4 regions of the Marinomonas sp. ATLA20 genome follow, and region 1 is predicted to be linked to each of the others. Evidence: predicted binding sites of a transcription regulator. Region 1 holds the regulator's gene; each other region holds the start of a gene.
What was found. Region 1 encodes sigma-54, which starts transcription at its own class of promoters, with help from an activator protein. Its sites were predicted from a motif close to TGGCACNNNNNTTGCTNT; they were not measured.
Positions count from the first base shown of each region.

Region 2: a site for sigma-54 is predicted at 1,264-1,281, ahead of AC2A4J_RS00425 (amino acid ABC transporter substrate-binding protein). Genes of this name have one in related genera too.
Region 3: a site for sigma-54 is predicted at 1,648-1,665, ahead of AC2A4J_RS11995 (CmpA/NrtA family ABC transporter substrate-binding protein). Genes of this name have one in related genera too.
Region 4: a site for sigma-54 is predicted at 1,465-1,482, ahead of glnA (glutamate--ammonia ligase). Genes of this name have one in related genera too.

Region 1 covers NZ_JBXUKU010000009.1:71,133-74,317, reverse strand. The annotation lists gene lptA (lipopolysaccharide transport periplasmic protein LptA) at 1-68, shown strand, start outside; gene lptB (LPS export ABC transporter ATP-binding protein) at 69-794, shown strand; gene AC2A4J_RS15090 (RNA polymerase factor sigma-54) at 873-2,342, shown strand; gene ptsN (PTS IIA-like nitrogen regulatory protein PtsN) at 2,360-2,809, shown strand; gene AC2A4J_RS15080 (HPr family phosphocarrier protein) at 2,819-3,088, shown strand; gene mgtE (magnesium transporter) at 3,096-3,185, shown strand, end outside.
Region 2 covers NZ_JBXUKU010000001.1:100,354-103,538, forward strand. The annotation lists gene AC2A4J_RS00415 (ComEA family DNA-binding protein) at 1-291, shown strand, start outside; gene lrp (leucine-responsive transcriptional regulator Lrp) at 337-813, opposite strand; gene AC2A4J_RS00425 (amino acid ABC transporter substrate-binding protein) at 1,366-2,391, shown strand; gene AC2A4J_RS00430 (amino acid ABC transporter permease) at 2,503-3,185, shown strand, end outside.
Region 3 covers NZ_JBXUKU010000006.1:136,968-140,152, reverse strand. The annotation lists gene AC2A4J_RS12005 (ANTAR domain-containing response regulator) at 1-314, shown strand, start outside; gene AC2A4J_RS12000 (CmpA/NrtA family ABC transporter substrate-binding protein) at 311-1,510, shown strand; gene AC2A4J_RS11995 (CmpA/NrtA family ABC transporter substrate-binding protein) at 1,926-3,185, shown strand, end outside.
Region 4 covers NZ_JBXUKU010000001.1:774,962-778,146, forward strand. The annotation lists gene glnA (glutamate--ammonia ligase) at 1-1,359, opposite strand, end outside; gene thiI (tRNA uracil 4-sulfurtransferase ThiI) at 1,713-3,164, shown strand.

The DNA.
Region 1 (3,185 bases):
GGCGCGTATCAATGACACTACAACCACAAGCGCCACAAAACGAACCAGCACCTGAGACGAAAAAATAGATGGCACTATTAGAAGCAAAACACCTTGCAAAAAGCTACAAAAAACGCCAAGTCGTAAAGGATGTATCTATCTCGGTTGAATCTGGCGAAGCTGTTGGGTTACTAGGCCCAAATGGCGCAGGCAAAACAACATGTTTTTATATGATCGTAGGCATGGTGACAAATGATGCGGGTGGCGTTTTTATTGACGGTGTCGATGTGACTGGCGATGCTATGCATACACGTGCGCAAAAAGGCATCGGCTACCTTCCACAAGAAGCATCAATTTTTCGTAAGATGACCGTTGAAGACAACATTCTAGCCATCTTAGAAACACGCAAAGAACTAACAAAAGCACAACAAAATGAGCGACTGGAAGAACTTCTTGAAGAGTTTCACATTACTCATATTCGCACCAACCTAGGCATGGCATTATCAGGCGGAGAAAGACGCAGAGTAGAAATAGCCAGAGCCGTTGCGATGAACCCAAAATTCATCTTACTTGATGAACCCTTTGCTGGCGTAGACCCGATTTCGGTCGGAGATATAAAGCACATTATTAAACACCTCCAAGAGAGTGGAATCGGCGTTCTAATTACCGACCATAATGTCAGAGAGACTCTAGACATCTGTGACAAAGCTTACATTGTTGGCAATGGTTACATTATTGCATCCGGTGACGCCAATACCGTCATTAACAATGAACAAGTCAAAAAGGTCTATTTAGGTGACGACTTCCGTCTGTAACCCCTTATCATTGCTGTAGAAAGGGAGTAGTATGCACAACTCATTCCAATTCATTCAATTAGAAGAAAGAGTTGCTCTATGAAGCAGTCTTTACAATTAAAGCTCGGCCAACAGCTGACAATGACGCCTCAACTGCAACAGGCTATTCGCTTGCTGCAGCTTTCTACGTTGGATTTAAAACAAGAAATACACGAATTCCTTGAATCTAACCCGCTGCTTGAGCTAGACGACGACGAACAACTGCATAACGAAATACCAGCCAGCATAGAATCCAAAAGTGCCCCTGAGACAACCGTCGATAACAACGAAGAAGCACGCGTTGAATCAGAGTGGACTGAAAGCATCCCCGAAGAACTATCTATCGATAGTAACTGGGATGACACCTATCAAAGTTCTGCTGCTGTCAGTGATCACAATAGTTATGAAGGTGACGGAGACTTCGAAAGTCGCAACGCTCCAGCTGAAAGTATCCAAGACCATCTAATTTGGCAATTGAACTTAACTCACATGTCAGACCGTGACATTGAAATTGCTTATGCCATTATTGAATGCGTTCAACCTGATGGCTACTTAAGCATTTCTACCGATGACATTTGTGAGTCCCTTGGCATCGAATTAGAAGACCTAGAAATAGAAGAAGTCATTGCTGTGCAACATAGACTGCAACGCTTCGACCCTGTTGGCGTATGCTCAATCGACCTACGCGACTGCCTTCTAGTACAACTAGAAGCCTTCCAGAGTCATCCACTTTACAAAAGCACGTACAACCTTATTGACCATTACCTGCCACTATTAGGTAATAGAGATTTCGCACAACTGAGCCGCAAGACAAAACTAAAAGACGAAGCGCTAAAAGAAGTCGTCAACTTGATTCAACAGCTTAACCCGCGCCCAGGTTCAGTGATCGACGCAGATGATACAGATTACGTCATTCCTGATGTTTCAGTGAAAAAGCGTCATGGTGTATGGCAAGTTGAGCTAAACAACGACGCCCTACCGCCAATCAAAATCAATGAAACCTATTCTGCGATGGCGAGCACAGCGGCAACTACAGAAGACGCCACTTACATCAAAACCTCTCTTCAAGAAGCAAAATGGTTCATGAAGAGCTTGCAGAGCCGCAACGAAACATTATTGAAAGTGGCCAGCTGCATTGTAAGTCGACAAATTGATTTTTTCGAACTCGGTGAAGAAGCCATGAAACCCATGGTGCTTCATGATGTTGCAGAAGAAGTGGGTATGCATGAGTCAACCATTTCACGGGTGACGACGCAAAAATACATGCACACACCAAAAGGTATTTTTGAGCTTAAATATTTTTTCTCCAGCCACGTGAATACCGCCTCTGGAGGAGAATGTTCTTCTACCGCAATACGAGCTATGATTAAGAAGCTTGTGTCAGATGAACCAGCGAAAAAGCCATTAAGTGATAACAAGCTAGCGGCTATTTTAGCAGACCAAGGCATACAGGTTGCGCGACGTACTGTAGCCAAATATCGAGAGGCGATGAACATCCCTCCTTCCAATGAACGAAAACGACTGATCTAAACGGATACCATTTTATCATGTCCTTGAAATCATTATTAAAAGCAGAACTTGTTCTCGCAAAACAAGACATTGTTAGTAAGAAACGCGTCCTTGAGAGCCTTGCTGAAGTCGCTTCCAACCGCCTTCATTGCAACAACGAAGAAATCTATGACGCACTACTTGGCCGAGAAAAACTAGGCAGTACAGGCATTGGTAATGGCATTGCCATTCCGCATTGTCGTCTAGAGTCGGCAAACCACACAGCTATCGTTGTCATGTCACTGCAAACTCCAATTGATTTTGACTCTATCGATAAACGAGCGGTCGACCTAATATTTGCGCTGATTGTGCCACCTCAAGAATGCGATCAACACCTTTCTACATTGGCTCAAATCGCTGAGTTAGCACAATCTCCAGAATCACTGGATAAATTACGTGCGGCACAAAGCAGTGAAGAACTATTCAATATATTTGACTCATTAATATAGGTAATAAGCATGCAGGAAGAGTCCGTCACAATCATAAACAAACTGGGCTTGCATGCTCGCGCAGCGGGCAAGCTGGTTGAAACAACCTCTCGTTTCTCTTGCGACATCACCATAGAAAAAGAAGGCCGCAATGTTGATGGAAAAAGCATTATGGCCATGATGATGCTGGCCGCTGGCAAAGGCACTGAAATTCGTGTCAAAACCAACGGTGAAGATGAAAACGACGCAATTAAAGCGGTGATAGAATTAATTAACAATCGTTTTGGTGAAGACGAGTAAGGAATCAATGTCAGAGCAAAACACGCTTAACCACCTGCAAACGGTCACCGAATCGCTCGAATCTGGTGCCACCATGCAAATCCGTTATTTACTTAAC
Region 2 (3,185 bases), on a different contig from region 1:
ATTAACGAACCAGAGATAGAAAAGGCAGTATCGACACCAAAAGTAGCAACAGAAAACCCTGCCGTAAAAAAGTCGAAAAACGTAAAAAAAAACGTCACTGGTTACGCCGATGGCTATCTCGTCATCAATAAATCAAAAGTGGACAAGCTTCTAAAAGTGAAAGGCGTGCCGAAGAAAATACTTGAAAAACTCGTTGCAGAGCGCCCTTTTCACTCAGAAAAATCCGTACTTAATGTAAAAGGGATGGGACCTGTAATGCTGGGAAAAATACTCGCTGAATTGACAAAATGATCCGTATTAAGCCTGCGTAGGCAGGCCACTTTACTAGATTATTTTCTAAGGAATGTTGACCACTGTGGTGTTTTTCACCTCTTCCATTGCGACATAAGTGCGAGATTCTCGAACATGAGGCAGTGTTAGTAAGGTTTCACCAAGCAAAAGACGATAAGAGTCCATGTTGGATACTCGTGCTTTCAAAAGGTATTCGAAGTCACCGGCAATCAGGTGACATTCCAAAATCTCAGGAATTTCAGTCACTGCCGCTTTAAACTCATTAAAACCTTCAGGTGAGGTGGTTTTAAGGCGAATCTCGACAAAAACCAGCAATCCTGCATCCACTTTCTTTGGGTTAACCAAAGCGCAATAGCCCGTAATGTAACCGTTACGTTCCAAACGACGTACGCGCTCCAAACAAGGAGTAGCACTTAACCCGACACGGCTAGCTAACTCTACATTCGATAAACGGCCATTAATTTGCAGTTCACGAAGAATTTTTTTGTCTAAGCGATCAAGCGGTTTTGCTGAGTTATCCATCTGATGTGGATCTCCTTACATGACTTCAATTAATGGTTAAGTCTACCATGCAGATCGCAAATTATGGAAAGCGCTTTATTCAATAAATTGCGTGTGGGTATTCAAATTAAGCACAACAAATTTCATAAAGCACCAAAATGATGCAAAAAATTCATTTAGCACAAAATAGAGCCATCTGTTTCAAATTATGCCCCATATCTGTGCATCAAAATACATGCTATTTCCTCAGAAAGCCTTGTTTTCTCTCGCTTTAATAAAAAGATATATTCAGCTAAGCTGATTAATTAATAGCGCTTTACATGCTCAAAAAGTGTAAAAACTAAGCATACAACACAGCTTTCCTGACATTTTATCCTTGACTACTCCTCAAAAGAGTAATTCTATAGGGGTATGGGATGATCTTTTAGAGGAATCGTCTGCATATACCTTACAACAAGAATAATTAAATGTTGGCACTAACTTTGCTGTGTTTAAAACACAGGTTTGAAAATCTGCAATGTAGAATCAAGCAAGTTACAACATATATAAAAAACGCCTGGGAGGCTCAATATAATGAAATCGAATGTTGGTAAATTACTTTCGACTGCTGCAATCGCAGCAACCATAAGTACCGGTGCTGCTGCGGCAACACTTGATGACGTCAAAGCAAAAGGCTTTATTCAATGTGGCGTCAGTACAGGTGTTCCAGGGTTCTCTAATGCTGATGACAAAGGTAATTGGAGCGGTATCGATGTAGATGCTTGTCGTGCGGTTTCCTCTGCAATTTTTGGTGACCCTCAAAAAGTTAAATTCACTCCCCTTTCTGCTAAAGAACGTTTCACCGCTCTACAATCTGGTGAAATCGATATTCTTGCTCGTAACACAACTTGGACTTACACACGTGACGCGTCTTTGGGTCTAGATTTCACAGCGGTTAACTTCTACGACGGCCAAGGTTTTATGGTTCGTAAAGACCTAGGCGTTAAATCTGCAATGGACCTTGATGGTGCAACGGTTTGTACAGAGCAAGGTACAACAACAGAATTGAACATGGCGGATTTCTTCCGTAAACACAAAATGTCTTATGTACCAGTTGTGGTACAAAAAGCAGATGAAGCGTTGTCAGCATATGACTCTGGTCGTTGTGACGTTTACACAACTGACAAATCAGGTCTTGCGGCTCACCGTACCAAGCTAGCAGATCCATCGGCTCACCTAATTCTTCCAGAAACCATTTCTAAAGAGCCATTAGGCCCAGTTGTTCGTCACGGCGACAACCAGTGGAAAGACATCGTTACTTGGGCAATGTTTGTTCAGGTTAACGCTGAAGAAATGGGTATTTCGTCCAAAAACGTCGCTAAGATCAAAAAAGAGTCCAATGATCCAGGTATCAAACGCTTACTAGGTGTTGATGGTGATATGGGTGCTCAACTAAATCTTCCTGCTGACTGGGCGTATAACATCATCGCTAACGTAGGTAACTACGGTGAAGTGTTTGAGCGTAACGTTGGACCTTCTACTCCTGTAGATCTTCCACGTGGTCTTAATGCACTTTGGACTGAAGCTGGCGGCATCATGTATGCGCCACCAGTTCGTTAATACCTAAAGCAAATAATTCTCTGCTTGGGTATTTACCCAGCGACTAGATCGTCGCTGGGTTTCTTCCCCCTTTCTTACACATCTGACGAGCATTTCATTGCCTGAACCAAGATGAGCGAAAATACAACTCCGAGCAATAACAGCTTTTTGAACGACGCGGGAAATCGTGCGCTTATATTTCAAATTTTGCTGCTAGCGATGGTGGTTTTTGCAGGTTATTACTTATTTAGTAACCTTCAGGCCAACCTCGATAACCGAGGGATTTCCACTGGTTTCTCATTTTTTAATGAACCTGCTGGCTTCCCGATTCTTATTCACCTTATTGAATACACAGAGGCTAATACCTACGGACGAGCGTTCGTTGTTGCCTTAATAAATACCTTTGTTATCTCCCTACTGGGGATTGTCTTAGCCACCATTATTGGTGTGATAATGGGTCTAGCCCGTTTATCGAAAAACTGGTTAGTAGCTCGCCTAGCTACTGTCTATATTGAGACTCTGCGAAACATTCCATTGTTGCTGCAGATGTTCTTTTGGTATTTTGCGGTACTTGCCGCGTTACCTGCACCACGTGAGAGTTATGAGTTTGCCGATTTTTTACTTAATAAACGCGGTATCTACTCACCAAACCCAATCACTCAAGATGGCTTTGGACTTGTAATCTTCGGTTTCATTCTATCGATTGTCGCTTCTATCGCTCTTATCATTTGGGCCAAAAAACGCCAGACAAAAACAGGACTGTGGTTTCCTGCCTACTGGTCTTCATTGGGTGTTATTGTCGGTATTACCTTTAT
Region 3 (3,185 bases), on a different contig from region 1:
CTATTAGAGCCGGGGTGAGTGCTTATGTGGTTGATGGTGTGAATAGTGGCAGCGTTAAGGCATTGTTGCAGGTTGCTATTGCACGATTTAGAGAGTTTCAGGCACTTCGCTCTGAACTGGAGTCGGTAAAAAGTCAGCTTGAGGATCGTAAGTTGATAGATAAAGCAAAAGGTTTAATCATGAAACATCAAAAATGTGATGAGCCAGCGGCCTATCAAGCTCTGCGAAAACTGGCAATGGATCGTAGTCAACGCATGACCGATGTTGCTCGAAATATCATATCCGTCATGGAATTGATGGGAGAAACGAAATGAACATAACGCAACCAAATACTCTTATTCAAAATGCGGATCCCATTCGTATCGGATTTATCCCACTCATCGATTGTGCGCCTTTTGTTATTGCTCAAGAGAAGGGTTTTTTTGTCAGTGAAGGTGTCAATGTTGTGCTTTCGAAGGAAGCGTCTTGGGCGAGTATTCGCGACAAAGTGGCGTTTAATTTGTTAGATGGTGCGCACATGTTGTCATCTATGCCGATCGCTGCGAGCTTAGGGATAGGTAGCATCAAAACGGCTATGCAAACCAGTTTTACTGTAAGCCATAATGGTAACGGTATTACTATTGGTAACTCTCTGTACGACCAGCTTCAACATTTTTCGAGCTCTTCTTCGGACATCCGAACGGGTATCGCCTTAAAAAGGCTAATAGATAGCCGAGGTGATAATGTCGCTCCGCTGCGTTTTGCGATGGTCTATCCCTATTCCTCCCATAATTATCAGTTACGGGACTGGCTTAGTCGAGCAGGTATTAATCCAGATAAAGATGTTCAGATAGCGGTTATTCCACCGGTAAAAATGGTTGATAACTTAAGACGTGGCGACATAGATGGCTATTGCGTCGGTGAGCCATGGAACAGTCTAGCGGTTGAGCAGGGTGTTGGCCATATGCTGGTTACCGGGTATGAAATTTGGGGAAGTACGCCAGAGAAGGTGTTTGGTGTGAACACTATTTGGGCCGAGCAAAATCATGCGCAACACCTTGCTATTATTCGAGCTTTAGAAAAAGCATGTCTATGGGTAGATGAGGCAGAAAATCAAGCAGAGCTGCTTAGCATCTTGAGTCATCCTGACTATTTAAATTGCACGATTCAGCAGCTAGTGTATGGATTTGGCTCTATTAAGCCAAAAGGGCAGTTTGATTGGCCGATGGAAGCGTTTCAGCGTTTTTCTGGTAGTGACATTAATAAGCCGTTACCGAGTTATGCGCTATGGATCATGGCTCAGATGCATCGTTGGCAACAGTTAGGTGATGTATCCAAGCTTAATCAGTTAGCTGAGCAGATTTATCGTAAAGATCTTTATTATAAGGCGCTTGGCTTGGCCGAAGAAAAAAACACCATTGAGTGGCAGTTGCCAGAGGCAGACGAAGCTGCTTGGCTTTCTTTGGTGTCACATGGGAAGGTGCGTTTACATCCAGAGGGGATCTTAAAGGGGTTTGAAACATTTGCGTAAAGCGTATCTGATGGTGTGATGTTTTAGTGCGCTGTGCAAGATAATTGGGCAAAAATAAAGATTTTTAAATATGGTGATATTAAAAAATCTGGGCTATTAAATATAAAATGTCATATAAATCAGTCGTTTGTTTTACTTGGCACATTGCGTGCTTTATAAATCACATAGAGATAAAGTATTTTTAAAAAATGGTGAAATTGGCAACGATCGTTAATTGTCACCCACATTACTGAATATCCAAAGTCGGATTTTCTTTGAATGGCAAAGGCGCCTGCAAACACATGTTAATTGTGATTTGCATGCGCCTTTTTTGTTTTTCTACTTTTTGAAATGTATTTAGATGCGGAGTATGACAATGAACCTAAGATTTTTGAAAGCCTTAATCCCCCTTCCTAAAATGGGGGCTTCTGTACTGATGGGGTCTGCGCTTTTATCTGGCGTTGCTCATGCTGAAGTAGGTTATGCCGAAAAAGAAGAGCTTAAATTTGGTTTTATAAAGTTAACAGATATGGCGCCATTAGCGATTGCTTATGAGAAGGGCTATTTCGAAGACGAAGGTTTGTACGTCACTTTGGAAGCGCAAGCGAATTGGAAAGTTTTGTTAGATCGAGTGATTGATGGCCAGCTAGATGGTGCTCATATGTTAGCAGGGCAGCCACTTGGTGCAACCATTGGGTACGGCACGAAAGCCCATATAGTGACGGCTTTTAGTATGGATTTGAATGGTAATGGCATTACGGTTTCTAACGATGTTTGGGATGAAATGAAGAAAAATATTCCAAATGGTGCTGATGGAAAACCGGTTCATCCCATCAGTGCCAGTGCATTAAAACCTGTGATCGATGGTTACAAAGCGCAAGGTAAGCCGTTCAAAATGGGCATGGTGTTTCCGGTTTCTACTCATAACTACGAGCTGCGTTATTGGCTGGCTGCTGGTGGCATTCATCCAGGTTATTACGCGCCAACTCGAGGCGACACCAGTGGTCAAATTAACGCCGATGCTTTGTTGTCTGTGACACCGCCGCCACAAATGCCAGCCACCATGGAAGCGGGAACGATTTCCGGCTATTGCGTTGGTGAGCCTTGGAATCAACAAGCCGTGTTTAAAGGAATCGGTGTGCCAGTCATTACCGATTATGAAATCTGGAAGAATAACCCTGAGAAAGTATTCGGTGTGAGCAGTAGCTGGGCGGAAGAATATCCCAATACTCATATTCGTGTCGTAAAAGCCATGATTCGCGCAGCGAAATGGTTAGATGAAAACAACAACGCTAATCGTCCTGAAGCCGTAAAAATACTCTCGCGTAGTCAATATGTTGGTGCCGACTATGATGTTATTGCTAACAGCATGACTGGCACGTTTGAGTATGAAAAAGGCGACAAGCGTGAAATACCCGATTTCAACGTCTTCTTCCGTCATCACGCCACTTATCCTTATTACAGTGATGCTATTTGGTATCTCACACAAATGCGTCGTTGGGGACAAATTTCCGAACCTCAGTCTGACGAATGGTTCATGAAGATCGCTAAAGATGTCTACCGTCCTGATATTTATGCGCAAGCGGCACAATCCCTAATAGAGGATGGTGTCATGTCGGCAGACGAGTTTCCTGATTTTGATAAAGAAGACGGCTTTAAACCACCTCAAAGCGATTTCATTGACGGTGTCATGTAC
Region 4 (3,185 bases), on a different contig from region 1:
AACGCGACGAGCTTCGCCAGTTTTAAGTTCGATGTAAGCATCGATCATGTCGTCAGAGAATACGCCGCCTTGAGTCAAGAACGTGCGATCTTCGTCTAGGCACTTAAGTGCTTCTTCTAGGCTGCTAGCAACCTGTGGAATCGCATGAGCTTCTTCAGCTGGAAGGTCGTACAAATCTTTGTCTGCAGCATCGCCAGGGTGAATCTTGTTTTTGATACCATCGATACCAGCCATCAACATAGCTGCAAATGCTAGGTATGGGTTAGCGGTTGGATCAGGGAAACGAGCTTCAATACGTTTGCCTTTAGGGCTTGCAACGTATGGGATACGAATAGAAGCAGAACGGTTACGTGCAGAGTATGCAAGCATTACAGGAGCTTCGAAGTGAGGAACAAGACGCTTATAAGAGTTCGTTGAAGCATTAGTGAACGCGTTCAATGCTTTAGCGTGCTTGATGATACCACCGATGTAGTAAAGCGCCATTTCAGATAGACCAGCGTATTGATCACCAGCGAATTGGTTTTCACCGTTTTTCCAGAAAGACTGGTGAACGTGCATACCAGAACCGTTGTCACCAACGATTGGTTTAGGCATGAAAGTCGCAGTTTTGCCGTAAGCGTGAGCAACGTTGTGTACACAGTACTTAAGAATTTGAACTTCATCCGCTTTCTTAACTAGAGTGTTGAATTTAACACCGATTTCGTTTTGACCAGCGGTTGCTACTTCGTGGTGATGAACTTCAATAACCAAGCCCATTGTTTCCATAGCGCCACACATAGCGCCACGTAAATCGTGGTGAGAATCAACTGGTGGTACAGGGAAGTAGCCGCCTTTTACGAAAGGACGGTGACCCATGTTGCCGCCTTCAAATTTCTTATTTGAAGACCAAGCTGCTTCTTCAGAGTTGATCTCTACAGAACAACCTGACATGTCTGTTTTCCATTTAACATCATCAAAGATGAAAAATTCAGGCTCTGGACCAAAGAAAGCTGTGTCGCCAAGACCAGTCGACTTAAGGAACTCTTCTGCACGAAGGGCAACAGAGCGTGGGTCACGGTCATAGCCTTGCATAGTAGAAGGTTCGATGATGTTACAACGAACAATAACAGTTGATTCTTCAGTGAAAGGATCGATGATAGCTGTATCGTCCTGAGGCATCATGATCATGTCTGATTCGTTAATGCCTTTCCAACCAGCGATGGATGAACCATCAAACATTTGGCCGTTTTCGAAAAACTCTTCGTCTACCGTAATAGCTGGAATCGTTACGTGTTGTTCTTTACCTTTAAAATCGGTAAAGCGAAGGTCAACCCACTTCGCATCATGCTCAGCAATCAAGGCAAGGGTCTTGTTTGACATAGTTGTTCTCCAGTCGTAGTTAAAGCGAAATTATTTTTCGTTGTAAAAGGGGCTTTAATATTTAATACAAAGCGCCATTTGTCGAGTTATTTATCAAGCAGATAGTAAGCATAACTTGTGCCAGAAATCTGTGCGAGGTAATAAATGCTTATATTACAATGAGATAGAGTTTTTAAGATTAATATCGAGCTTAATGGTGGCCAAAAAGAAGCGTGCAAAAAGTCAGATTGCACCATAACGGTGCCTAAATTCGATATTTTGTTCATTGTTGGTGCGAATTTAGCGTTTTCGTATCGACTGTCTTTTCTTTATACTATGCGCCTTCCCAATATCCGGTATAAATCACAACCCCTATGAAATTTATTGTTAAGTTTTTTGCAGAAATCACCATTAAAAGTCGTCCAGTTAGAAAGGCGTTTATTAAACAGCTTCGACACAATGTTAAGTTGGTTCTTAAAAAGTACGATGCCGATGTCGTTGTTTCTGGCAACTGGGATTTTATTGAAGTGTTTTCTGATAGGGATGAATTACGAGAAGACTTTATACAGGCACTTTCTAATATCTCCGGTATTGCTCATTTTCAGTATGTTCGTGAATTCCCATTAGTTGATTTGGATGACATTGTTGAACAGGCCATCGTTTCGTATGGTGATGTCATTAAAGATGCTGTGTTTGCTGTCCGTGTTAAACGTGTTGGTCATCACGACTTTACGTCGGTGGATGCTGAGCGACATATCGGCGGCTGTTTAAAAGCTCGTTGTGGCGCGTTGGCTGTTCGTTTGAAAAATCCTGAAGTATTGGTGCCTATCGATATTCGTGATAATCGAGTATGGATGATTGAACAACGTGTAGAGGGGCTAGGTGGTTATCCTCTAGGGTCGCAAGATTCTGTGTTGTCCCTGATGTCTGGCGGATACGATTCTACAGTGAGCTCCTTTTTGACCATGAGTCGAGGATTGAAAACGCACTTTTGCTTTTTTAACCTTGGTGGTGACGCCCATGAAATTGGCGTGAAGCAAGTATCCAACTTCCTGTGGGAAAAATACGGCTCGGCGCTCAATGTGAAATTCATTACCGTGCCTTTCGAAGCGGTTGTCGGCGAGATACTAACAAAAGTCGATAACGCAGAAATGGGCGTGATTCTGAAACGTATGATGTTGCGAGCAGCGTCTCAGGTAATGTCTGAAGTTGGAGCGAAAGCCCTAGTGACTGGCGAAAGTGTTGCTCAGGTATCCAGCCAAACCCTGATGAACTTGAAAGTCATTGATCAGGTGACCGAAGAGTTAGTGCTTCGTCCTTTAATTACTACCAATAAACAGGTCATCATTGATAAAGCCATCGAAATTGGTACCGCGCCTTTTGCAGCCAGTATGCCTGAGTTCTGTGGTGTGATCTCGGTTAAGCCAACGACGCGAGCTAAAATGCACCGAGTAGAGAAGCAAGAATCTAATTTTGATTTTGCGGTATTAGAAGCCGCAATTGAAAATGCCCAAGTTATGTCTATTCAGAATGTGATGGACGATGTAGCGAAGCAATATCAGGGCGAAGTGCCGATTGTGCGTATGCCTGTAGGTGATGAAGTCATTATCGACATCCGTCACCCAGATGAAGCAAGCAATCGACCATTAAGAGTAAGTGGTCGTCCTGTCAAAGTGATTCCATTTTTTGCCTTGGAATCTAATTGGTCGGAATTAGAAAAAGATGTGCCTCATTTGCTGTATTGCGGCAAAGGGGTCATGAGCCGAATGCATGCTTCTTACCTATTGGGTAAAGGGCATGAAAATGTAGGTGTTTACCTACCGTAATAAGTACTAAAAAACGGTAGC